DNA from 3 places in the Pseudoduganella sp. GW821-FHT05F09 genome. Region 3 is predicted to be linked to each of the others. Evidence: predicted binding sites of a transcription regulator. Region 3 holds the regulator's gene; each other region holds the start of a gene.
The links. The regulator FNR, encoded in region 3, switches genes on or off when oxygen is low (the NO sensors DNR and NnrR bind a similar motif). The targets are predictions, from matches to a motif close to TTGATNNNNATCAA.
Positions count from the first base shown of each region.

Region 1: the regulator FNR is predicted to act here: its motif matches at 3,555-3,568, upstream of AC07S4_RS27775 (universal stress protein).
Region 2: the regulator FNR is predicted to act here: its motif matches at 5,748-5,761, upstream of paaA (1,2-phenylacetyl-CoA epoxidase subunit PaaA).

Region 1 is NZ_JBWKSD010000011.1:86,282-93,691, forward strand. Features, by position in the region: gene AC07S4_RS27750 (DUF2325 domain-containing protein) at 1-531, opposite strand, end outside; gene AC07S4_RS27755 (hypothetical protein) at 541-873, opposite strand; gene hemP (hemin uptake protein HemP) at 950-1,153, opposite strand; gene AC07S4_RS27765 (Crp/Fnr family transcriptional regulator) at 1,298-2,170, opposite strand; gene AC07S4_RS27770 (response regulator) at 2,308-2,952, opposite strand; gene AC07S4_RS27775 (universal stress protein) at 2,996-3,463, opposite strand; gene AC07S4_RS27780 (protein phosphatase CheZ) at 3,875-4,717, shown strand; gene AC07S4_RS27785 (chemotaxis protein CheA) at 4,717-6,600, shown strand; gene leuC (3-isopropylmalate dehydratase large subunit) at 6,787-7,410, shown strand, end outside.
Region 2 is NZ_JBWKSD010000003.1:470,685-478,094, reverse strand. Features, by position in the region: gene paaH (3-hydroxyacyl-CoA dehydrogenase PaaH) at 1-1,170, opposite strand, end outside; gene paaG (2-(1,2-epoxy-1,2-dihydrophenyl)acetyl-CoA isomerase PaaG) at 1,173-1,964, opposite strand; gene paaE (1,2-phenylacetyl-CoA epoxidase subunit PaaE) at 1,986-3,062, opposite strand; gene paaD (1,2-phenylacetyl-CoA epoxidase subunit PaaD) at 3,076-3,627, opposite strand; gene paaC (1,2-phenylacetyl-CoA epoxidase subunit PaaC) at 3,628-4,380, opposite strand; gene paaB (1,2-phenylacetyl-CoA epoxidase subunit PaaB) at 4,394-4,678, opposite strand; gene paaA (1,2-phenylacetyl-CoA epoxidase subunit PaaA) at 4,690-5,679, opposite strand; gene paaX (phenylacetic acid degradation operon negative regulatory protein PaaX) at 5,882-6,808, shown strand; gene AC07S4_RS11960 (hypothetical protein) at 6,805-7,410, opposite strand, start outside.
Region 3 is NZ_JBWKSD010000001.1:1,074,888-1,082,297, forward strand. Features, by position in the region: gene AC07S4_RS04535 (rhamnogalacturonan lyase) at 1-1,005, opposite strand, end outside; gene AC07S4_RS04540 (alpha-hydroxy acid oxidase) at 1,034-2,191, opposite strand; gene AC07S4_RS04545 (alpha-L-fucosidase) at 2,365-3,924, shown strand; gene fnr (fumarate/nitrate reduction transcriptional regulator Fnr) at 4,039-4,809, shown strand; gene AC07S4_RS04555 (PAS domain-containing sensor histidine kinase) at 4,878-6,362, shown strand; gene AC07S4_RS04560 (response regulator) at 6,352-6,990, shown strand; gene AC07S4_RS04565 (universal stress protein) at 6,995-7,410, opposite strand, start outside.

The sequences.
Region 1 (7,410 bases), on a different contig from region 3:
CAGGCGCGCCAGTTCGCGCGTCATGCGCGAATTTTCCTCCAGCACCGCATGGAAGCGGCTGATGTCGGCGCGCGCGCAGGCGCCGGCCTGGTGCTGCACCATGTGCAGGTCGCGGCACATCTGTTCCTCCAGCTCCGGCGTGCAGCGCGCATGCGTGAGGCCGGCCCAGAAGGCGCCAGCCACGTCGCCGTTGGCCACGGCGGCGCGCCACAGCGCGGCCACCGTAGCGCTGTCCTTGGCGCTCTTGAAGCGCAGCAGCACGCCGGCGTAGCGCCGCTCCAGTTCCTTCTGCAAGGCCTCGGACAGGCGGTTGCGGGCGCCGCATTCGGTCACTACGCCCACGTGGACTTCGTAGTCGTCCGCCACCACGGCGCCGCCGGTGATTTTGCCCACCAGCTTGCGCAGCGCCGCCAGCGGCATGCCGACGCCGACCAGCGGGCAATGGCAGGCGTGGCCCAGTTCCCACAAGCGCCGGCGGCGCGAGGTCTGCGCGCCGCCGGCGCCGGTTTGGGATTGATGTTTATCGCACATGGCGCCGCCTCACGCCGCCTGCTCGCCGCGCGAGCGGGCCATCAGCCGTTCCAGGAAGTTGTGCTTTTCCTGCACCGGCATGGCGCGCTCGACCACGCCGGCCCATTGCTCGGATAGCTGCTGGCAGGTGGCGCTGAGCACCGGCGCCAGTTCCGGCAGGCTGGCCAGTGCTTTCAAGTGGCGCTCGATGACCGAGGCCAGCTTCAGGCAGGCCCCGCTTTCGCCGGCGCTGGCCGTGTAGTGCGACATCAGGTGCAGCACGGCGGACAGCATCAGTTCGGGGCGCTGGCCGCCCTGGTTATTGGTCAGGAAGATAGGATCGGTACGGTCGATGATAGCCATCAGGCACTCCTCGCAAGGTCGGGAAGGCTGGCTACCGCAATGCGGATGGCTGGCTGGGGTGGGAATCTTCGGATGCTCAGGCGGTCAGGATCAGCTTGCCGAGCTGGGTGATGCGCAGGCGGTAGACTTTGTTGCCGTGTTCAATTTCCACTTCCCGCTGGTCCTGCATCAGTCCGGCGCTGGTCAGGCGGCGGACGGAGGAAGCGGCCGGAGCGGTACTGCGCGCAGCGGCGGGGAGGGCGGCGCTTGCGGGCGCCAGGATGGATTTCTCTGCATGCATGTTTTACACTCCATTAAATGAGAACGATTCGCATTTGCATTATTGTTCAAGCCTGCTTTATTTGCAAGAACAATTTGCGTGGAGCGCGGCCATAAAAAAAGGCCCGCGGTGCGCGGGCCAAACTGGGGTGTACCCTGAAGAAAACTAGACGGTGGCGTACAGCGGCTGGGCGCCTGGCGCCGACGCCGATGCGGCCGCCGCTGCCGCCTTGGCGCGGGCGGCGGGCTGGCGTCCGCGCGCGCGCGACGGCGGCAGGCGGCGCAGGTTTTTCAGCGCTTCCGGATCCTTGATGCCTATGGTGCGCTGGTCGACGCTGATCAGGCCCACCTCGTTGAAGGCGGACAGCGTGCGGCTGACCGTTTCCAGCGTCAGGCCCAGGTAGCTGCCGATTTCGTGGCGCGTCATGCGCAGGTTGAACAGCTTGCTGGAATAACCCATTTGCGCAAAGCGGTCCGACAGCGCCACCAGAAAGCGCGCCACGCGCGCCTCGGCGCTGAGCGCGCCCAGCATGCCTATCATGGCTTGCTCGCGCACCAGTTCGCGGCTCATCACGCCGTACATCATGTTTTCCAGTTCAATGTGCACGCGGCCCAGCGCGGCCAGCTTGCGGAAGGGCAGCAGGATCAGGTCGCAGTCCGACAGCGCCACCGCTTCCGACGAGTAGTGGCGGGTGTGGATGCCGTCCACGCCCATCATGTCGCCTTTCATCGGGAAGCTGAGCACCTGCTCGTTGCCGAATTCGTCGATGAGCACGGTTTTCAGGAAGCCGGAGTTGACGATGTACAGCATGTCGAAGGGCTGGCCTATGGTGTGGATGCGCTGGCCCGTTTTGAACTGCACGTGCTGGAACAGCAGCTCCTCCGAGTGGGCGATGTTGACGGGAGGGATATGCAGCAGTTCGCAGACTTCCGTCAGGTTGGACCACAGCCGGCCCTGGCGCTGGCGCCCGGCCTCCAGGCCGGACAGTGGCGCCACCGGCGTGCCGGGGCGGAATTCGTTGATGTGCGTAGACTGCATGCTTTTCTCCTTGTAGCAGTTATGACCTTCTGGCAACTTCCATCGTGTGATTTCAGTATGCCAACATGGTCTTGCCATAGATATCAGCCGAGGCTGATTGTGGGCGTAGGAGTAAGCGCCCGTTTGTAGGAGTTGTCCTACGTTTTGAAGGGGGACAGCAGGCGGTGCGCCACGGCGTACTGCACCATTTCAGAGAGCGAGTTCATGCCCATCTTCTGCATGATGCGGGTCTTGTGGGTGCTGACCGTCTTTACACTAAGATGCAAGCCATTGGCGATTTCGGTGATGGATTTGCCGGCCACCAGCAGCGAAAACACCTCGAACTCGCGGTCCGACAGCTGTTTGTGCAGCAGGCTCTCGTTGGGCAGCATGATGTTGAGCGCCAGCTGCTCGGCCACTTCGGTGCTGATATAGGGCCGGCCGGCGGCCACGCGCCGGATTGCGCCCAGCAGCTGGGTGCCGGCGCTTTCCTTGGTCAGATAGCCTTGCGCGCCGGCGCGGATGGCGCGCACCGCGTACTGCTCTTCCTCGTGCATGGTGAGTATCAGGATGGCCAGCTTGGGCGCTTCGCTGCGGATCTGCCGTATCAGCTCGATGCCGCTGCGCCCCGGCATGGACAGGTCCAACAGCAGCAAGTCGAAACCGCCCTGGCGGATGTGGTTCAGTACTTCAAAACCGTCGATGGCTTCGCCGACGATATCGATGTCGGGCGCGCCGTCGAGGATGCGCTTGAGGCCCTCGCGCATTATGGTGTGGTCGTCGGCAATGACTATTTTGATCATGGATTGCGAAGTAGTGTTACAGGGAAGGGACGGCGGGCGGCGCTCAGTCCGGCAAGGGTTCTTTCAGCAGGCGGTGCACCAGCACCGGCAGCTTCGAGTGGGACAGCACCTTGTTGGTGACGCTGCCCAGCAGCAGCTGTCCCCAGCCGCTGCGGCCGTGCGAGCCCATGAAGATCAGGTCGCAGCCCTGCTGCGCCGCCACATCGACGATCTTCAGCGCCGTGCTTTCGGCGAACGCGGTCAGGCCCTGGCATTCCAGGCCTTTCTTGCGGCAGGAGTCCAGGATGGGCTGTACATGCTCGGCGCCGGCGCGCTGCATGGCGGCGCGGTATTCCTCCTCGCTCGGATAGCTGGGCGGAATGATTTCAACGTAGATGGGGTATTGGTATTCCGGCGCCACGAACAGGGCCAGCACTTCGGCGCCCATTTGCTGGGCAAACGCCACGCCGGCGCAGGCGGTCATCTTGGAGACGGCCGAGCCATCGGTGGTGATCAGGATTTTGCGGTACATATGCAGCTCCTTGTCTATGAAAATCCGCTACGCTATCGGGGGCCATACTTTATTGTAGCCGCGATTACGCCCATTATTAGGATGGAAAGACTTGATATTTATCAAGAAACACAGGAAACACCACGTCAAATACGCACCATGTCCTGGACGATTTTTTTGCCGCATCGCGGTATTTGTTCCTCTGAGGCACCCCGAGGCGCCCCTGGCGATGTTAGTATCTCCAAATACAACAGAAAACTCCGTTTACGCCATGCCACAGGGTGGGGCAAGCGCCTTTCCAGCGCCGGTGATTGAACAACCGGCCAGCGCCCTGCTACACTCGCGTAAGCGGTTTGAATATTGCCGGGCGTCATCACGCGAAGCGCCGGGGCGAGCAGCATAGCATTTTGACAAATTAGGAGAAGCAGGGATATGACCAACGCCGCTGATGATTTCGACGCACTATTTGATGAAGTGTCCGCGCAACGCGCTACAGAACCGGCACCCGCACCTGCTCCCGTAGCTGCTGCGCCTGCCCCATCCGCCGAGGATGATCTGGAGAGCCTGTTCGACGAAGTCTCTGCCTCCCGTCCGGCCGCAGCGGCTCCAGCCGCCCCGGCCGCTGCAGCCCCAGCCGCCCCGGCCGCCGACGCTGGCGCCGGCGAGCACCATGGCGACGGCAACCCGATGTTCGAACGCCTGGGCGGCATTGTGCGCCTGCTGCACGATTCGCTGCGTGAACTGGGCTACGACAAGGCGCTGACGGAAGCGTCGGCCCAGATCGGCGACGCCCAGGACCGCCTGGAATACGTGGCCAGCCTGACCGAGCAGGCCGCCAACAAGGTGCTCAACACCCTGGACGACGGCATGCCGGCCCAGGACGTGCTGTCCAAGCAGTCCAAGGCCATGGAAGACCGCTGGGCCGCCCTGTTCGCGGGCAAGCTCAGCCTGGACGAATTCAAGACCCTGGCCGGCGACTCGCGCGACTTCGCGCAGGCGGTGTCGGCCGCGACCGAGGCGGAAAAAGCCCGCCTGCTGGAAATCATGATGGCCCAGGACTTCCAGGACATCACCGGCCAGCTGATCAAGAAAGTGGTCGGCATCACCAAGACGGTGGAATCGGAACTGGCGCAGCTGTTGAAAGACAACGCGCCGACCGAGGTGCGCGAGAAGATCGCGCAGAAAGAGGTGTCGCTGATGTCCGGCCCATCCGCACCGACGGTGGCGCTGAACCAGGACAGTGTCGATGACCTGCTTGCCGATCTGGGATTCTAATGGACGATATGCTCAAGGAGTTCGTCGTCGAGGCGATGGACCTGGCTGTAAATGTTGAAGAAAACCTGTTGCGCCTCGAACGCGACCCGGAAAACAAGGAAACGCTGAACGCGGTGTTCCGCGCCTTCCACACCATCAAGGGCGGCGCCGGCTTCATGAGCCTGGGCGCCCTGGTGTCGGCCTGCCACCTGACGGAAAACCTGTTCGACGCGCTGCGCACCGGCGCCGCGCCGGTCACGCCTATCGCCATCGAGGCGGCGCTGATGGCGTCCGGCTTCGTGGCCGACCAGCTGACCGAACTGAACAACGGCGGCGCCGCGGAAGACCTGCCGGCCATGCCGGGCGAGCTGGAAGCCATCCTGAAGGACGCCATCGAAGGCAAGGGCAACGCGCCGGCCAAGGCCGCGCCTGCCGCTGCCGCTGTGCCCGCCGCACCGGTTGCGGCCGCCGCGCCCGCCGCCGCCGCTGCTCCGGCCGCCGCCTCGGCTGACGGCCTGGACTGGGAGGGCATGTATATCTCCGTGGTGCCGGAAGGCACGTACACGCGCAGCGCCGCCGCGCCCGCCGCCGCAGCCGCCCCGGCCGTGTCCGAGGGCGTGGCTGCCGCCATCGCCGCCGCCGCCGACGTCGCACCCGCCGCCCCGGCTGCGGCCCGCGCCCGTCCGGAGCGCGACGACGCCAAGGCGCACGCCGCGCCGGCCAAGGAAGAAAGCATCCGTATCGACGCCGTCAAGCTCGACGCGCTGCTGGAAGTGGCCGGCGAATCGGTGCAGGCCGCCAACCAGGCCGCCGTGCTGCTGGAGCGTCTGCAGCAATTCAAATTCGAAGGCCAGGCCGCCAGCCTGATGTCGGCGCTGACCGAAACGCTGGAGCGCGCTTCGCGCTACTCGACCGAACTGCAGCGCGCCACGCTGGCCACCCGCATGCAGCCGGTGGGCCGTTTGTTTCAGAAATTCCCGCGCCTGGTGCGCGAGCTGGCGAAGGACCTGGGCAAGGAAGTCGAGCTGACCATCGAAGGCGCGGAGACCGAAGTCGACCGCGTGGTGGTGGACAGCCTGTACGATCCGCTGGTGCACATGCTGCGCAACGCGCTCGACCACGGCGTGGAATCGCCGGACGTGCGCGTGGCCGCCGGCAAGCCGGCCAAGGCCTACATCTCGCTGAAAGCATGGCAGGAAGCCAACAGCGTCATGATCGTGCTGCAGGACGACGGCAAGGGCATGGACCCGATCGCGCTGCGCAAGAAAGCGGCGGAAAAGGGCCTGATCTCGCCATCTGCTAACATGACGGACGACGAATCGTACCAGCTGGTGTTCCTGCCGGGCTTTTCGACCAAGGAAGTCGCTTCCAGCGTGTCCGGCCGCGGCGTGGGCATGGACGTGGTGAAGACCGCCGTGGAGAAGAACCGCGGCGCCATCCACATCGAATCGGCGCTGGGCAAGGGCACCAAGTTCGCCATCCGCCTGCCGATCGAGCTGTCGATCGTGCCGACCATGCTGGTCTCGACCTCGGGCGCGCTGCTGGCGCTGCCGATGGCCGTGGTGCAGCGCGTGGTCGAACTGCCGGAAGAGTTCATGGAAGTGGGCGGCGCGCCGGTGCTGAAGGACCAGGGCCGTCCGCTGCCGGTGCGCACGCTGGCCGGCGCGCTGGGCTACGCGCCCGCGTCGGAACGCGTGGGCATCGTGGTCAACGCGCCGCAGCCATACATCCTGGCCGTGGAAGCGGTCGACGGCACGGCCGACCTGGTGATCAAACCGATGACGGCGATCGCCGTCGAGGGCATTACCGGCACCGCGCGTTCGGCCGAGGGCGCGCTAGTGCTAGTGGTGGGCCTATCGTTCCTGATGGACGGATGCAGGGGTAGTGTGCGCATGGCGGCTTAAAACCCGCCGGCAGCAAGAAAACACAAAAGCCTGCGAGATCCGCAGGCTTTTTTTTCAAAGGGCGTCATACAAGGTGGATCGGAACCTGAAGCCGCATCGGCTCACGAGGCGGACAGACGGGCTTGGTTTTGCATTGCACAAATATGGCATAATCAAAGTGAAATTCTCACACGGGCAGTAGCAGCAATCATGAAGACGCTTTACGACAAACTCTGGGAATCCCATGTGGTGCGCACCGAAGAAGACGGTACGTCCATCCTTTATATCGACCGCCACCTGGTGCACGAAGTAACCAGCCCGCAGGCATTCGACGGCCTGCGCGCCGCCAACCGCCAGCCGTGGCGCATTTCCGCCAACCTGGCGGTGGCCGACCACAACGTGCCGACCACCGACCGTTCGCACGGCATCGCCGACCCCACCTCGCGCCTGCAGGTGGAAACGCTGGACGCCAACACCAAGTCGGTCGGCATGACCTACTTCAACATGAACGACAAGCGCCAGGGCATCGTGCACGTGATCGGGCCGGAGCAGGGCGCCACGCTGCCGGGCATGACGGTGGTCTGCGGCGACTCGCACACCTCCACCCACGGCGCCTTCGGCGCGCTGGCGCACGGCATCGGCACCTCCGAAGTGGAGCACGTGCTGGCCACCCAGACGCTGCTGCAGAAAAAATCCAAGGCCATGCTGGTGCAGGTCGACGGCGCGCTGCCGGCCGGCGTGACCTCCAAGGACATCGTGCTGGCCATTATCGGCAAGATCGGCACCGCCGGCGGCAACGGCTACGCGATTGAATTCGGCGGCTCCACCATC
Region 2 (7,410 bases), on a different contig from region 3:
CAGCGCCAGGTCGAACAGCACCGTGTCCGGATGCTTGTTGTCGGCCGCGCGCTGGGTGGCCGTGCGGCCGTCGGTCAGATAGACGGCGGCCCCGTTGCAATGGAAGGCCGGTGCGTGCTCCTGGCTTTGGGCGTGCGCCTCGCCGCTCTTGCGCAGCGTGACGGCAACGCCGCGGTCCTGGAAGCGCGCCAGCACCGCGTCCGTCACGGCCGACGCGCCGCTGGCGCCGGGTTCCACACTGTAGCTCACGTACTCGGGCCTGGCCTGCGCAGCTTCGCTCCGGGCGGCCGGCACGCTGGCGCCTTCGCCGTAGGCATAGAAGCCACGGCCGGACTTGCGGCCCAGGAAGCCGGCGTTCACCAGCTCCTGCTGGATCACCGACGGCGTGAAGCGCGGGTCGTTGTAATAGGCGTTGAAGACGGACTGGGTGACGGAGTAGTTCACGTCATGCCCGATCAGGTCCATCAGCTCGAATGGCCCCATGCGGAAGCCGCCCGCTTCGCGCATCACCGCGTCGATGGTGGCGGCGTCGGCGGCCTGCTCGTTGAGCAGGCGCAGGCCTTCCGCGTAGTAGGGGCGCGCCACCCGGTTGACGATGAAGCCGGGCGTGGACTTGGCGTGCACCGGGTTCTTGCCCCAGGCGATGGCGGTGTCGTACACCGTTTCGGCCACGGCCGCATCGGTCGCCAGACCGCTGATCACTTCCACCAGCGCCATCAGCGGCACCGGATTGAAGAAGTGCATGCCCACCAGGCGCTGCGGACGGCGCAGCTTGGCGGCGATGGCGGTGACGGAAATCGAGGAGGTGTTGGTGGCCAGGATGCAGTCGTCGCCGACGACGCCTTCCAGGTCCGCGAACAGGGAGCGCTTCACGTCCAGGTTCTCGACGATGGCTTCCACCACCAGCGCGGCATCGGCCACGCCGGCCAGGCCGTCGGCGGCCTGCAGGCGCGCGGTGGCGGCCTGCGCCTCCGCCGCCGTCATGCGTTCCTTTTCCACCAGCTTCTGGTAGACCTTGGCGATGTCGGCGATGGCTTTCTGCACCGCCTCGGCGCGCGTGTCGTACAGCTTGACGGTGTGGCCGGCGGCCGCCGCCACCTGCGCGATGCCCGCGCCCATGGCGCCGCTGCCGATGACGGCGACGACGCTGGCTTTATCCAGAGCGGCCATGTTTATTCCCCCTTGAATTCAGGCGCGCGCTTGGCGATGAAAGCGGCCACGCCTTCGCGGTAGTCGTGGCTGTAGCCCAGCTCGCGCATCATTTCGCCTTCCAGCTTGAGCTGCTCCGGCAGCGAGTTGCAGTGGCTGATCTGCAGCGCCTTCTTGGTGTAGGCCAGGCCCTTGGTGGGCGCGGTGGCGAAGTGTTCGGCCATGGCGGTGGCTTCGGTCATCAGCAGTTCGTCGGGCACGGACTTCCAGATCAGGCCCCATTGCTCGGCGCGGTCCGCGGTGAGTTTCTCGCCCAGCATAGCCAGGCCGGTGGCGCGCGCCATGCCGATCAGGCGCGGCAAAATCCAGGTGCCGCCGGTGTCCGGTATCAGGCCGAGGCGGCAGAAGGCTTCCACGAAACTGGCCGACTTGCCGGCGATGACGATGTCGCAAGCCAGCGCCAGGTTGGCGCCCGCGCCGGCGGCCACGCCGTTCACGGCGCAGATGACGGGCATGGGCAGGCTGCGCAAGGTCAGCACCAGGGGGGCGTAGAATTTCTCGACCGAGTCGCCCAGGTCCACGCCTTGGGCGCCGGGTTCCACGGCGCGGTCGCCCAGGTCCTGGCCGGCGCAGAAGCCGCGTCCGGCGCCGGTGAGCAGGAGCACGCGCACGGATTTGTCGGCCTGCACCTTGGCCAGCGCGTCGCGCACCTCCAGGTGCATGGCCTGGGTGAAGCTGTTCAGTTTATCGGGGCGGTTCAGCGTCAGTTTCGCGATGCCGCCTTTGATTTCAAACAGGATGTTCTGGTAGCTCATGGGGTGTCTCCTCCACTTGTTTTATTCAGCCTGGTCGAAATCGACCACCACTTTGTCGGTCACAGGGAAGCTCTGGCAGCTCAGCACGAAGCCGCGCGCGATCTCGTAGTCTTCCAGCGCGTAGTTCACGTCCATGTCCACTTTCCCGTCCAGCACCTTGCAGCGGCAGGTGGAGCACACGCCGCCCTTGCACGAGTAGCGCATGTCTATGCCGGCGCGCAGGCCTGCGTCCAGGATGGATTCCTTGTCGCGGTCCATGGTGAACATGGTGTGGTTGCCGTCCATGACCACGGTCACTTCGGTCAGGCCGGCGCCGGCGTCGGCCTGCGCGCGCGGCTTGTGCTGGTGCTTGGGTATGCTGGCCGCGAACAGTTCGATCTTGATGTTCGCCTTCGGCATGCCCGCTTCCTGCAGCGCTTCGGAGACGCCGTGCATCATGTCTTCCGGGCCGCAGATAAAGGCGTTGTCGTAATCTTCCACGCGCACCCAGTGCTGCAGGAACTGCTGCGCCTTCTCTTTCGTGATGCGGCCGTTGAACAGCTCGATGTCCTGCTGCTCGCGGCTCATCACGTAGGCGATGTTCAGGCGGTCCGTGTAGATGTCCTTCAGGTCCGCCAGTTCGTTCTTGAAGATCACCGACGACGAGGCGCGGTTGCCGTAGAACAGGGTGAAGCGGCTGTTCGGCTCCGTCAGCAGCGTGGTCTTGATGATGGACAGGATGGGCGTGATGCCGCTGCCTGCCGCGAAGGCCATGTAGTTCTTGCGGTTGGCCGCGTCCAGCGCCACGTTGAAGTGGCCCATGGGCGGCATGACTTCGATCACGGCGCCGGCCTTCAAGGTGTCGTTGGCCCAGCTGGAGAACATGCCGCCGGGCGTGCGCTTGATGGCCACGCGCAGCGCGCCGTCCTGCACGGCGGAACAGATGGAGTAGGAACGGCGCACGTCCTCGGCATTAATGTGGGTGCGCAGCGTGAGGTGCTGGCCTTGCTGGTACTTGAAGCTTTCTTCCAGTTCGGGCGGCACGGCGAAGGTGACGGCGATGCAGTCGCGCGTTTCGTTGCTCACCTTGGCGACGGACAGCGGATAGAATTTGCTCATAATGGTTATGCTCTCAGTGGCACTTGAAGTAGTCAAACGGCTCGCGGCAGTCCAGGCATTTGTACAGCGCCTTGCACGGAGTGGAGCCGAACTGGCTGGTGTTTTCGGTATGGCTGGAGCCGCAGTTGGGACACACGACCTGGGGCTTGGCGACGGCGCCACGGCGCACTCCTGCGGCCAGGTCCGGTGCGCCGGACGCGGTGCGCCGCAAGCCGCTGATGTCGATCACCTGCTGCGCGGGCGGGGCGATGCCATAGCCTTTCAGCTTGGCCTTGCCCTCCTCGCTCATCCAGTCCGTGGTCCAGGCGGGCGACAGCTGCGTGCGCAGCTCCACCTGTGCCATGCCGCGCTCGCGCAGCGCACCGGTGACGGCGTCCGCGATCACCTGCATGGCCGGGCAGCCGGAATAGGTGGGCGTGATGGTGACGGTGCAAGCGCCATCGTCCGCCACGGCCACGCCGCGCACGATGCCCAGGTCCACCACGGAGATCACGGGGATCTCCGGGTCGGCCACCTCGGCGAGCCACGTCCAGACCTGTTCAGCAGTGACGGCGGCGGCTGGCATTTACCACTCCGAACCGGGGTAGGCGCGCTGCAGGAACTGCATCTCGGCCAGCAGATAGCCCAGGTGCTCGCTGTGCACGCCCTGCTTGCCGCCCTTCTGCATCCACGCGTCCGGCGACGGCATCGTCAAGGTGGCTTCGCCGAAGATGTCGCTCACGTGGGCCAGCCACTGCGCGCGCAGCGGCCCGGAAGCCGGGGCCACGCCCGCAGCCACCATGGCCTCGTCCACCGCGTCGTACTTGAAGAACTCACCCGTGTACATCCACAGCTCGTCGGCCGCCGCCTGCGTCTTGGCGTGGCTCACTTCGGTGCCGTCGCCCAGGCGCACGATCAGGTCGCCGCTGCGGCGCAGGTGGTAGGTCACTTCCTTCAGCGACTTCTCGGCAATCTCGCGGATGCGCTCGTCGCCGCACTTGGTCAGCGCGCCGATGAAGAAGTAGTGCCAGGTATCGAAGTAGAACTGGCGCATCATGGTGTCGGCGTAGTTGCCGTTCTTCTGCTCCACCAGCAGGCAGTTCTTGAAGTCGTGCGCGTCGCGGTGGTAGGCCAGCTTGTCCTCGTCGCGGCCCGCGCCTTCCAGTTCGGCGGCGTAGCTGTACCACATGCGGGTCTGGCCCAGCAGGTCCAGCGCCACGTTGGTCAGCGCCATGTCCTCCTCCAGCGCTGGGCCCTTGCCGCACAGCTCGGACAGGCGCTGGCTCAGGATCAGCGCGTTGTCGCCCTGGCGCAGCAGGTATGCAATCTTGTTGTCCATGCTCGCCTCGCGCTTACAGGTTCTTCACTTCTTCCGGCATCGGGAAGAAGGTGGGATGGCGATAGACCTTGCTGTTGGACGGCTCGAACAGCGCGTCCTTGTCGCCCGGGCTGCTGGCCACGATGTCGGTGGCGCGCACCACCCAGATGCTCACGCCTTCATTGCGGCGGGTGTACACGTCGCGCGCGTTGTTGACCGCCATGCCGGCGTCGGACGCATGCAGGCTGCCCACGTGCTTGTGCGCCAGGCCGTGCTGGCTACGGATGAAAACTTCCCACAATGGCCATTCTTTGCTCATCTTATGTCTCCTCAGGCCGCAGCCTTGTCCTCTTGGTGTTTGTCGGCGTAGGCCACCAGCGCGTCGCGGAACCACTCGCCCTCTTCCCAGGCCTGCACGCGGGTGCGCAGGCGCTCGCGGTTGCACGGGCCGTTGCCCTTCAGGACGGCCTGGAACTCGCTCCAGTCGATTTCGCCGAATTCATAGTGGCCGGTTTCGGCGTTGAACTTCAGGTCCGGGTCGGGCACGGTCAGGCCCAGGTATTCGGCTTGCGGCACGGTCTGGTCGACCATGCGCTGGCGCAGCTCGTCGTTCGAGAACAGCTTGATGCGCCATTGCGCGGACTGCGCGCTGTTGACCGACTCGGCGTCCGATGGGCCGAACATCATCAGCGACGGCCACCACCAGCGGTTCAGCGCGTCCTGCGCCATGGCTTTCTGTTCCGGCGTGCCCTTGGCCAGCGACATCATGATGTCGTAGCCCTGGCGCGCGTGGAAGGACTCTTCCTTGCAGACGCGGATCATGGCGCGCGAATACGGGCCGTAGGAGCAGCGGCACAGCGGGATCTGGTTGATGATGGCCGAGCCATCCACCAGCCAGCCGATGGCGCCCATGTCGGCCCAGCTCAGCGTGGGGTAGTTGAAGATGCTGGAATACTTGGCTTTGCCGCTGTGCAGGGCGGCCAGCAGCTCGTCGCGCGACACGCCCAGGGTCTCGGCGGCGCTGTACAGGTACAGGCCGTGGCCGGCCTCGTCCTGGATCTTGGCCAGCAGGATGGACTTGCGTTTCAGCGTGGGGGCGCGGGTCACCCAGTTGCCTTCAGGCAGCTGGCCGACGATTTCGGAGTGGGCGTGCTGGGAGATCTGGCGTATCAGCGTCTTGCGGTACGCGTCCGGCATCCAGTCCTTGGCTTCGATCTTCACGCCGGCGTCGATACGGGCCTGGAACTCGCGCTCGTCGGCGCTCATGTCCTCGTTCGTCTGAACTTTCTTCAGGCCGGTTTCAACCATCTGTGCGTACATGTTTTGTCTCCTTGGTCAAGGGTGTGAAATCATCATACGATACAAAAATTCGTTTGCATACTGATTTTTTGACTCAAATCAAAAAACTGTATCCCTTTGGGGTGAAATGGTGCCAGAATGGGCAGATACAAAAAAAATAATGCTGCGCCGAAGCCACGGCAAAGTAAACTCCCGGCTTGAGAGAACATCACCCGTGCGCAAGATGAAGACCCTGAACAGCAACGAATGGATCACCCACTTCCTGGCCAGCGACCCGCCGCGCTCGAAATCGCTGGTGATGACCATCTTCGGCGACGCCATCGTGCCGCATGGCGGCATGGTGTGGCTGGGCAGCCTGATCGAGCTGCTGGGTCCCTTCGGCGTGAACGACAGGCTGCTGCGCACCGCCGTGTTCCGGCTGGCGCAGGAAGGCTGGCTGGTGTCGCAGCGCGACGGGCGGCGCTCGTCCTATTCCATCGCGCCCGAGGCGCAGGCCCGCTTTGCGCGCGCGCAGCGCCGCATCTACGCGCCGCTGCAGGTGCACTGGGACGGCGACTGGACCCTGGTCATGAGCGGCAACAGCCTGGGCGCGGCCGAGCGCACGCTGCTGCGCAAGGAGCTGGTGTGGGAGGGTTACGGCCTGGTGTCGGCCGGCGTGTTCGGCCATCCGGCCGGCAATCCGGACACGCTGGACGAGCTGCTGGCGCGTACCGGCATGCGCGACAAGCTGTTCATCTGCCACGCGGCGGAAATGCCGGGCGCGCGCAACGGGCGGCCGCTGCGGGAAATGATAGACGAGGGCTGGGACCTGAGCGGCGTGAGCGGCGGCTACCTGCAGTTCATCGCCCAGTTCGAGCCGCTGCTGGCCCTGCTGCGCGGCGGGCACCAGCCTGAGCCGGAGCAGGCCTTCGTGATCCGCTCGCTGCTGATCCACGCCTGGCGCCGGGTGCAGCTGCACGATCCGCAGCTCCCGGTGGAACTGCTGCCCGAACCGTGGCCGGGCGCCTCCGCCTACGCGCTGGCGCGCGAGCTGTACCGCCTGGTGGCGGCGGCGGCCGAGCAGCACGTGCTGGCCGTGCTGCGCCGCGAGGACGACAGCGCCGCCGAAGCCGGCGGCGACTTCCGCCAGCGCTTCGGCGGGCTGGACTAGTTCCCAGCCAGCGCCGCCACTGTGCACATCCGGTACGGATAAGGCTCCGTGCCCACCGACGCGCGGTAAGCCACGCACGTGGCGGGATCATACGCCAGGCCGATCAGGCGCAAACGGCGCGCCGCCTCCGCTTCCATCGCCCGGTCCTCAGGCGCCGTATCCTTGCGGTACTGCGCCTGCAAGGCCAGCGTGCACAGCTGGCCCGAAGAGGCCGCCGTGCGGTCGACCTGGGCCTTCATGCGCACATGGCTGGCCAGCCATTCCAGCGCGCGGCAGCCCGATTCGCTGCCGGTCAGCCCCAGCGAGCCGGCCAGCTGCGCCTTGCGCTCCATGCCGGTGGCGCGCTTGTCGGTGGCGATGGGGAACATGATGTAGTGCGGCCCGCCGCGCGTGGCGATCAGCTGCTGCATGCGCTCCCGGTAGGCCTGCGACTCGGGGAAACCGGAACCCAGGCCAACCACCGCCGCCTCGGGCGGCATGAACTGCGCCAGCCATCCCATGGGACTGTCCGACGAGGCCTGGAACACCACGGCGCGCGCGGGCTGCGCGATGCGCGGCGCATCGGCCGCGAAGGCGCGTTCGGTCCAGCCAGCGTGGCCCCA
Region 3 (7,410 bases):
GCTGCTCAGTTTCCCGCCGCGCCAGTCCCAGGCGGCGATCACGGCGCGCGTGTAGTAGCCGCGCGAGAAGATGGCGCTGGGCCTGGCGCCGTCCAGATAGGCCACGCCGCCGAGGAAGCGGTCCACCCGGTTGCCGTAGGCGTCGCCCCAGGCGGCCACGTCGCCGCGGCCGGGCAGGTAGGGCGCGCTGGCCATGGCGGCGCCGGTTTCGCCGTTGAAGACGGTGATGAATTCAGGGCCGGACAGGATGTAGCCCTTGGGATTGCGGTAGTCCGCGTTCGCATCGCCGATCACCGTGCCTTTGCCGTCCACGGTGCCGTCGGCGGTTTTCACCATCAACTCGGCCTTGCCGTCGCCGTCGAAGTCGTAGACCAGGAAGGTGGTGTAGTGCGCGCCGGCGCGGATATTGCGGCCCAGGTCCACACGCCACAGGCGCGTGCCGTCCATCTTGTAGGCGTCGATATAGGTGTTGCCGGTGTAGCCCGCATGCGAATTGTCATGCGCATTGGTCGGTTGCCACTTCACTATGAGCTCGTAGCTGCCGTCGCCGTCCAGGTCTGCGGCCGAGCCGTCGTTGATTTCGTAGGTGTAGCTCTGGCCGTCGGGCGTTACGCCGCCGGCCGGTTTCTGCACCGGGATGGTCTTGTATTGCTGCGGCCAGGTGGCGCCGGCGCTGGCCAGGGGCTGCTCGCGGCCGTGGATCATGACGGGCCGCACCGAGTAGACGGCAGCGGCGGTGCCGGCCGGGTCCACGTAGTTGCTGCCTTTCAGCGGCTCCGGCTTCAGGCGCTTGCCGTCGCGGTAAAGATCGAAGGACGTCCCGCCAGGGTCCGTCGCCAGCGCCCGCCAGCTGACGAAGACGCCGCCATTCGCAGCGATGGCGAGCACGCCACGGTCCAGGTTTTCAAGCTGCTTGCCTGCGATTTGAGCCGGGGCGGCCGCAGCGCCGGCGCTCAGCGCCAGTGCCAGGGACGCTGCAATGCCAGCGGTGCGGTAGGTGTGCATGGAGGTCCTGTTGGTCTTTACCAGTGATTTACCAGTGCTTGGGCAGCACGATGTGCGAACGGTTGGCGTCGCGGATGTCGCGGATGCCGGACAGCGCCATCGACACGTCCAGTTCCTTGCGCATGATCTCCAGCGCCAGGCTCACGCCCGGCTTGCCCATGGCGCCCAGGCCGTAGATGTAGCTGCGGCCCGCCATCACGCCGCGCGCGCCCATGGCGCAGGCTTTCAGGATGTCCTGGCCCGAGCGGATGCCACCGTCCATCCACACTTCCATGTTCGGATTCTCCGCCTGCACCGCCTCCAGCACGCCGGGCAGGGCGCGGATGGAGCTCATGGCGCCGTCCAGCTGGCGGCCGCCGTGGTTGCTGACCACCAGCGCATCGGCGCCGGTGCGGGCCGCCATCTTGGCGTCTTCCGGATCCAGGATGCCCTTCAAAATCAGCTTGCCGCCCCATTGCTTGCGTATCCACTCCACGTCGTCCCAGTTCAGCGTGGGGTCGAACTGCTGGCCCACCCAGGCCATCAGCGTGGACAGGCCTTGCGCGCCCTTGACGTGGCCGTCCAGGTTGCCGAAGGTCTTGCGCTTGCCCAGCAGGACGCTGGCGCACCACGACGGCTTGCTCAGCATGTCCGCGATATTGGACAGGGTGGGGCGCGGCGGCACGGTAAGCCCGTTGCGCAGGTCCGCGTGGCGCTGGCCCAAGATCTGCAGGTCCAGCGTGAGCACCAGCGCCGAGCATTTGGCCGCCTTGGCGCGCGCGATCAGGTCGGCGGCGAAGGCGCGGTCGCGCATCACGTAAAGCTGGAACCAGAACGGCTTGGTGGTGGCCGCCGCCACGTCCTCGATGGAGCAGATGCTCATGGTGGTGAGCGTGAAGGGCACGCCGAATTCCTCGGCCGCCTGGGCCGCCAGGATCTCGCCGTCGCCGTAGTTCAGGCCCGTCAGGCCCACCGGCGCGAGCGCCACCGGCATGGACGCGTCCTGCCCGGCCAGCGTGGTGGCCGTGTTGCGCTGGTCCACATTCACGGCCACGCGCTGGCGCAGATGGATGGCTTCCAGGTCGCTTTTGTTGGCGCGCATGGTGCCCTGGGTGTAGGAGCCGGAATCGACGTAGCCAAAAATAGCTTTCGCGACGCGCCGCTTGGCCTGCAGGCGCAGGTCTTCAATCTCGGTGATGACTGCCATGGGGATATTGTTATAGGTCTGATTAGGATGGCTTCCGAGTATCGATAGTCGTCACGCCAGTGTCAACGGCTGGCGCAATCTAATCATGTTTATGAGTGATACAAAGCGAAACGTGCGCGAAACGTGCCCGCGCGATACGCTAGCCGTCATTTTTATAATTACGGGGGCCAATCATGCTGCGCGCGCCATTGCTGTCCGGTTTAACTCTTGCCGTCCTCGCGTCCATCCTGACCGGTGCGGATGCCGGCCCCTTGCCCAAGCCGGACCGGGGCGGCGTGCCGGAGTCCAAGCTGTATGACTACGGCGTGATGGGACCGCCCGCCACCCCGGCCACCGTGGCGGCTGCGGACGCCGCCGTCGCTACGCCGCTGCCGCCCGGCCCCTACGCCGCGGACTGGGAGTCTATCCGCAAGAACTACCGCACCCCGGCCTGGTTCGAGGACGCCAAGTTCGGCATCTTCATGCACTGGGGCGTGTACGCGGTGCCGGCCTACCACAACGAATGGTATGAAAAGCATATGTACGGCGCCGACCTGGCCTGGCACACCGCCAACTTCGGCCCGCCGGAACGCTTCGGCTACAAGGACTTCATCCCCAAGTTCAAGCAGGAGAAGTTCGACGCGGCGCAGTGGGCCACGCTGTTCCGCCGGGCCGGCGCCCGTTTTGTCATGCCGTCCGCCCAGCACCACGACAATTTCGCACTGTGGGACAGCCGGGTCACGCCGTTCAACGCCAAGCGCATGGGACCGAAGCGCGACCTGATCGGCGAACTGGCGGCCGCCGTGCGCAAGGAGGGCATGAAGTTCGGCGTATCCAACCACGGGGTGGAGAATTTCACCTTCATCAATCCCCCGCCAGCGCTGGAAGCCCGCCTGAAAGCGGCCAAGGCCGACCTGTACGACCCGGAGTGGGCCGCGTTCTACAACGTGGCCGACCGCAGCCAGCCCGCCATGGAGCGCTTCCTCACCGACTGGGTGAACCGCAACCTGGAGCTGATCGACCAGTACCAGCCCGACATCCTGTGGTTCGACAACGGCGTCAATCTGCGCGTGCTGGACCCGCTCAAGCTGCGCTTGGCGGCCTATTACTACAACCGCGCCCAGGCCTGGAACAAGGAAGTCTCGATCAGCACCAAGTTCGTTGCCTACGCGCCCAGCAATGACGACGCCAGGCAGGTCGGCTCCATCATCGACTTTGAAAAAATAGGCGTGCGTTCGCCGGCCGACATCCGCCCCGGCCCGTGGATGGTGGACGACACCATAGGCAGCACCTGGGGCTACACCAACGGCATGAAGGTGGCCGGCGGCGCCGCCATTATCGGCCGCCTGGTGGACACGGCGAGCAAGGGCGGCTTCTACCTGCTCAACCTCTCGCCCAAGGCGGACGGCACCATCCCCGAGGAGCAGCAGCGCACCTTGCTGGACGTGGGCGCCTGGCTGGACACCAATGGCGAGGCCATCTACGGCACCCGGCCCTGGAAGCAGTTCGGCGAGGAATCGTGGCGCTTCACGGCCAAGGGGGCGGCGGTCTACGCCATCGGCGCGCCGCGCGACGGCTCGGTGGTGCTGCGCGTGCTCGGCCCGGGCGCGGGCAAGGTGAAGGGCGTGGAACAGCTGGGCCGCGACGGCGCGCTGCCGTTCCGCCAGACCCAGGAAGGCCTGACCGTGGAGGGCATTTCCAGCGCTCCCGGCGCCTTGGCCGGGGCACCGTCGGCCCTGAAAATCACCTTCTGAGCCGGATTGTAGGGGATCCCCTACAGCAACTGGCCGGAATACCCGATACCGCCCAGGCCCGGTGCACGCGATACTGTCCGCATCGACAGCGCAGCCCATGCACCGGAGCCGACCATGACCACCGCCACCATCCACATCGCATCCTCCAACCCAGCGCGGCCGCAGCCCCAGCCGCGCTGCGGCCTGTGCAGCTTCAACCGCCTGTGCCTGCCGCAGGGCCTGGACGAGGAATCGATGCACCGCCTGGAGCAGATCATCTCGCGCCGCCGCAAGGTGCAGCGCGACGAGCAGCTGTTCAGCATGGGGCAGGGTTTCGGCAGCCTGTACGCGGTGCGCCTGGGGCATTTCAAGACCGCGCAGGTGAACCAGCGCGGCGAACAGCAGATTACCGGTTTCCACATGGCCGGCGACCTGCTCGGCATGGAAGCGATAGGCACCGGCCAGCACAGCTGCAGCGCGGTGGCGCTGGAAGACAGCGAAGTGTGCGAAATCCCCTTCAACCGCCTGCAGGAACTGGTGGCGCAAGTACCCGAGCTGATGCACCAGTTCCACCGCGTCATGGCGCGCGAGATCCAGCGCGAGCAGGCTGTTGCCCTATTTTTGGGCAATATGCGCGCCGAACAGCGCCTGGCCTTGATGCTGACTTCGCTGGGCGCCCGCTACGCGGCGCGCGGCTTCTCTCCTGCAAGCTTCCAGCTGCGCATGTCGCGCGAGGACATCGGCGGCTACCTGGGCCTGACCATCGAGAGCATCAGCCGCCTGCTGGCGCGTTTCCGCAAGGCTGGCTGGATCAGCCTGAACAACCGCGACCTGCGCATACTCGACCTGGCCGGCCTGCAGGACCTGGCCTCCGGCCGTCTGGCGCCGGAGCAGCAGGCCGCCTGACTGCGGGCGGCCGCGCCGCACGGGCGCCGAGGCTTTACCGGGGCGTGCATCCCTCGTATGATTGCGGCATGCAAAATCCCCCCATCGCCGACCAAAGCCTGGCCTGGCTACTGGCTGCCGCCACCGACCCCGTCCTCATCGTCGACCGCGGCGGCGCCATTGCGCTCGCCAATCCGGCCCTGGAAGCGCTGTTCGGCTACACGCAGGAGCAGTTGCAGGGCCTGCCGGTGGAGACGCTGATACCCGAACGCTTCCGGCACGGCCACCAGGCGCTGCGCGAAGGCTACAGCGCCGAGCCGCGCCCGCGCGCCATGGGCGCCGGCGCGCAGTTGTCCGGCCGCCACCGGGAGGGACGCGAATTCCCGGTCGAAGTCAGCCTGTCGCCGCTGCGCAGCCCGGACGGCCAGACCATGGTGATGGCCACCATCCACGACATCAGCGCCCGCAAGGCCGCCGAGCAGGCGCTCCAGGAGAGCGAAGCGCGCATGCGCGCCGTGTTCGAGACGGCGGTGGACGCCATCATCACCATCGACGAAAACGGCATGCTGGAGCGCCTTAACCCCGCCGCCGAGCGCATGTTCGGCTACCGGGAGGCGGAAGTGGCGGGCCGCAATATCAATATGCTGATGCCGGAGCCGCACCGCAGCGCGCACGACGGCTACCTGTCCCACTACCGCGCCACCGGCGAAAAACGCATAATCGGCAAGGGCCGCGAAGTGCAGGGCCTGCGGCGCGACGGCAGCGTCTTCCCCATGGACCTGTCGGTGGCCGAGATGACGCTGGGCGGCAAGCGCATGTACACCGGCCTGGTACGCGACATTACCGAGCGCAAGCTGGCCGAGCAGAAGTCCCAGCAGCTGCTGCAGGCACTGCGCCAGTCGCAGGACGAGCTGCGCCGCCTGGGCGCGCACCAGGAACGCATCAAGGAAGAAGAACGCAAGCGCATTGCGCAGGAAATCCACGACGAACTGGGCGGGCTGCTGACCGGCATCCGCGCCTACGTCCTGGTGGCGCAGGAGCGGGCGGTGGCGGCGGGCAGCACGCCCGAGCCGCTGCTGGCGGATACGGCGGACCTGGTGCAGAGCGCCATCGAAACCGTGCGCCGCGTGATTACCGACCTGCGCCCCAGCGTGCTGGACCAGCTGGGCGTGTGGGCCGCGCTGGAATGGTATGCGGACCAGGTGGCGCTGCGGGCAGGCCTGCGTTGCGTGTGCCGTATCGATGCGCAGGCCGCTGCGCTGGAACTGGACGCGGACCGCAGCACCATGCTGTTCCGCATCGTGCAGGAGGCGCTGACCAATGTGGTGCGCCACGCGCAGGCCACGCAGGCGACGATAGCAGTGAGCTGCGAAGCGGACACGCTGCGGCTGACGGTAAGCGACAATGGCAAGGGCATCGCGGCCGACGGGCTGCTGAGCCGGGAGTCCTGGGGCATATTGGGCATGCACGAACGCAGCCGCAGTTTCGGCGGCCAGCTGGCCATCATGGGCGGCCCGGACGGCACCGTGCTGACGCTGCGCCTGCCGCTGGAGGAGAGTAAAAATGGCGCATGACGAGATCACCGTCCTGCTGGTGGACGACCATGCGATCGCGCGCAACGGCGTGCGGCTGATGCTGGGCACGGCCAGCGGCATCGCCGTGACGGGCGAGGCGGGCAACGCGCAGGAGGCCATGCAGCGCGTGGCCGAGCAGCAGTTCGACGTGGCGCTGGTGGATATCACCATGCCGGGCAAGAACGGCCTGGAACTGCTGAAGATGCTGCGCGCCGAATGCCCGCGCATGGCGGTGCTGATACTAAGCACCTATTCGGAGGAAATCTACGCGGTGCGCGCGCTGAAGCTGGGCGCGGCCGGCTATCTGACCAAGGACGCGCCCACCGCCACGCTGGTGGAGGCGGTGCGCAAGGCGGCGGCGGGCGGCAAGCACGTGAGCCCGGCGCTGGTGGAAAAGCTGGCCACGCTGGTGGGCGGCGGCGGGGCGGGCGACCACGAAGCGCTGTCGGACCGCGAGCTGGAAGTGTTCAAGCTGATCGCCGCCGGCGAGGCGCTGGTGCGCATCGGCGAACTGCTGCACCTGAGCCCGAACACCGTGACCACCTACCGCACCCGCATCCTGGACAAGATGGGCATGGCCAGCAACGCCGAGCTGACCCGCTACGCGCTGGAACACGGCATGATCTGAGCGCTCACTCGGCGCGGAACACCAGCACCGGCACCGGGCTGTGCACCAGCACCTTTTGCGTCTGGCTGCCCAGCAGCACGCCTTTCAGGCCGAGCTGGCCGTGGCAGGCCATGGCGATCAGGTCGCAGCCGCGCGCGTGCGCCGTTTCCAGTATCTTGCGGTGCGGACGGTCGCCGCGCGCTAGCACCGTGTAGCAGGGCACCTGCCTGGCGTGCGCCGCCTCGCTCACGGCGGCCAGCAGGGCCTGGCCCTGGGCCGTGCTGTCGCTTGGAGCTTTCTCTTGCGGCGGATGCGCTGCGGCTGGCCGGTGGCTGAACGCGTGGTCGTCCGGCAGCACGTGCACCGCCGTGATGCTGGCGCCGTAGCCGGCCGCCATGTCCAGCGCCGAACGTAGCGACACCTGCGACGCGGGCGAGCCGT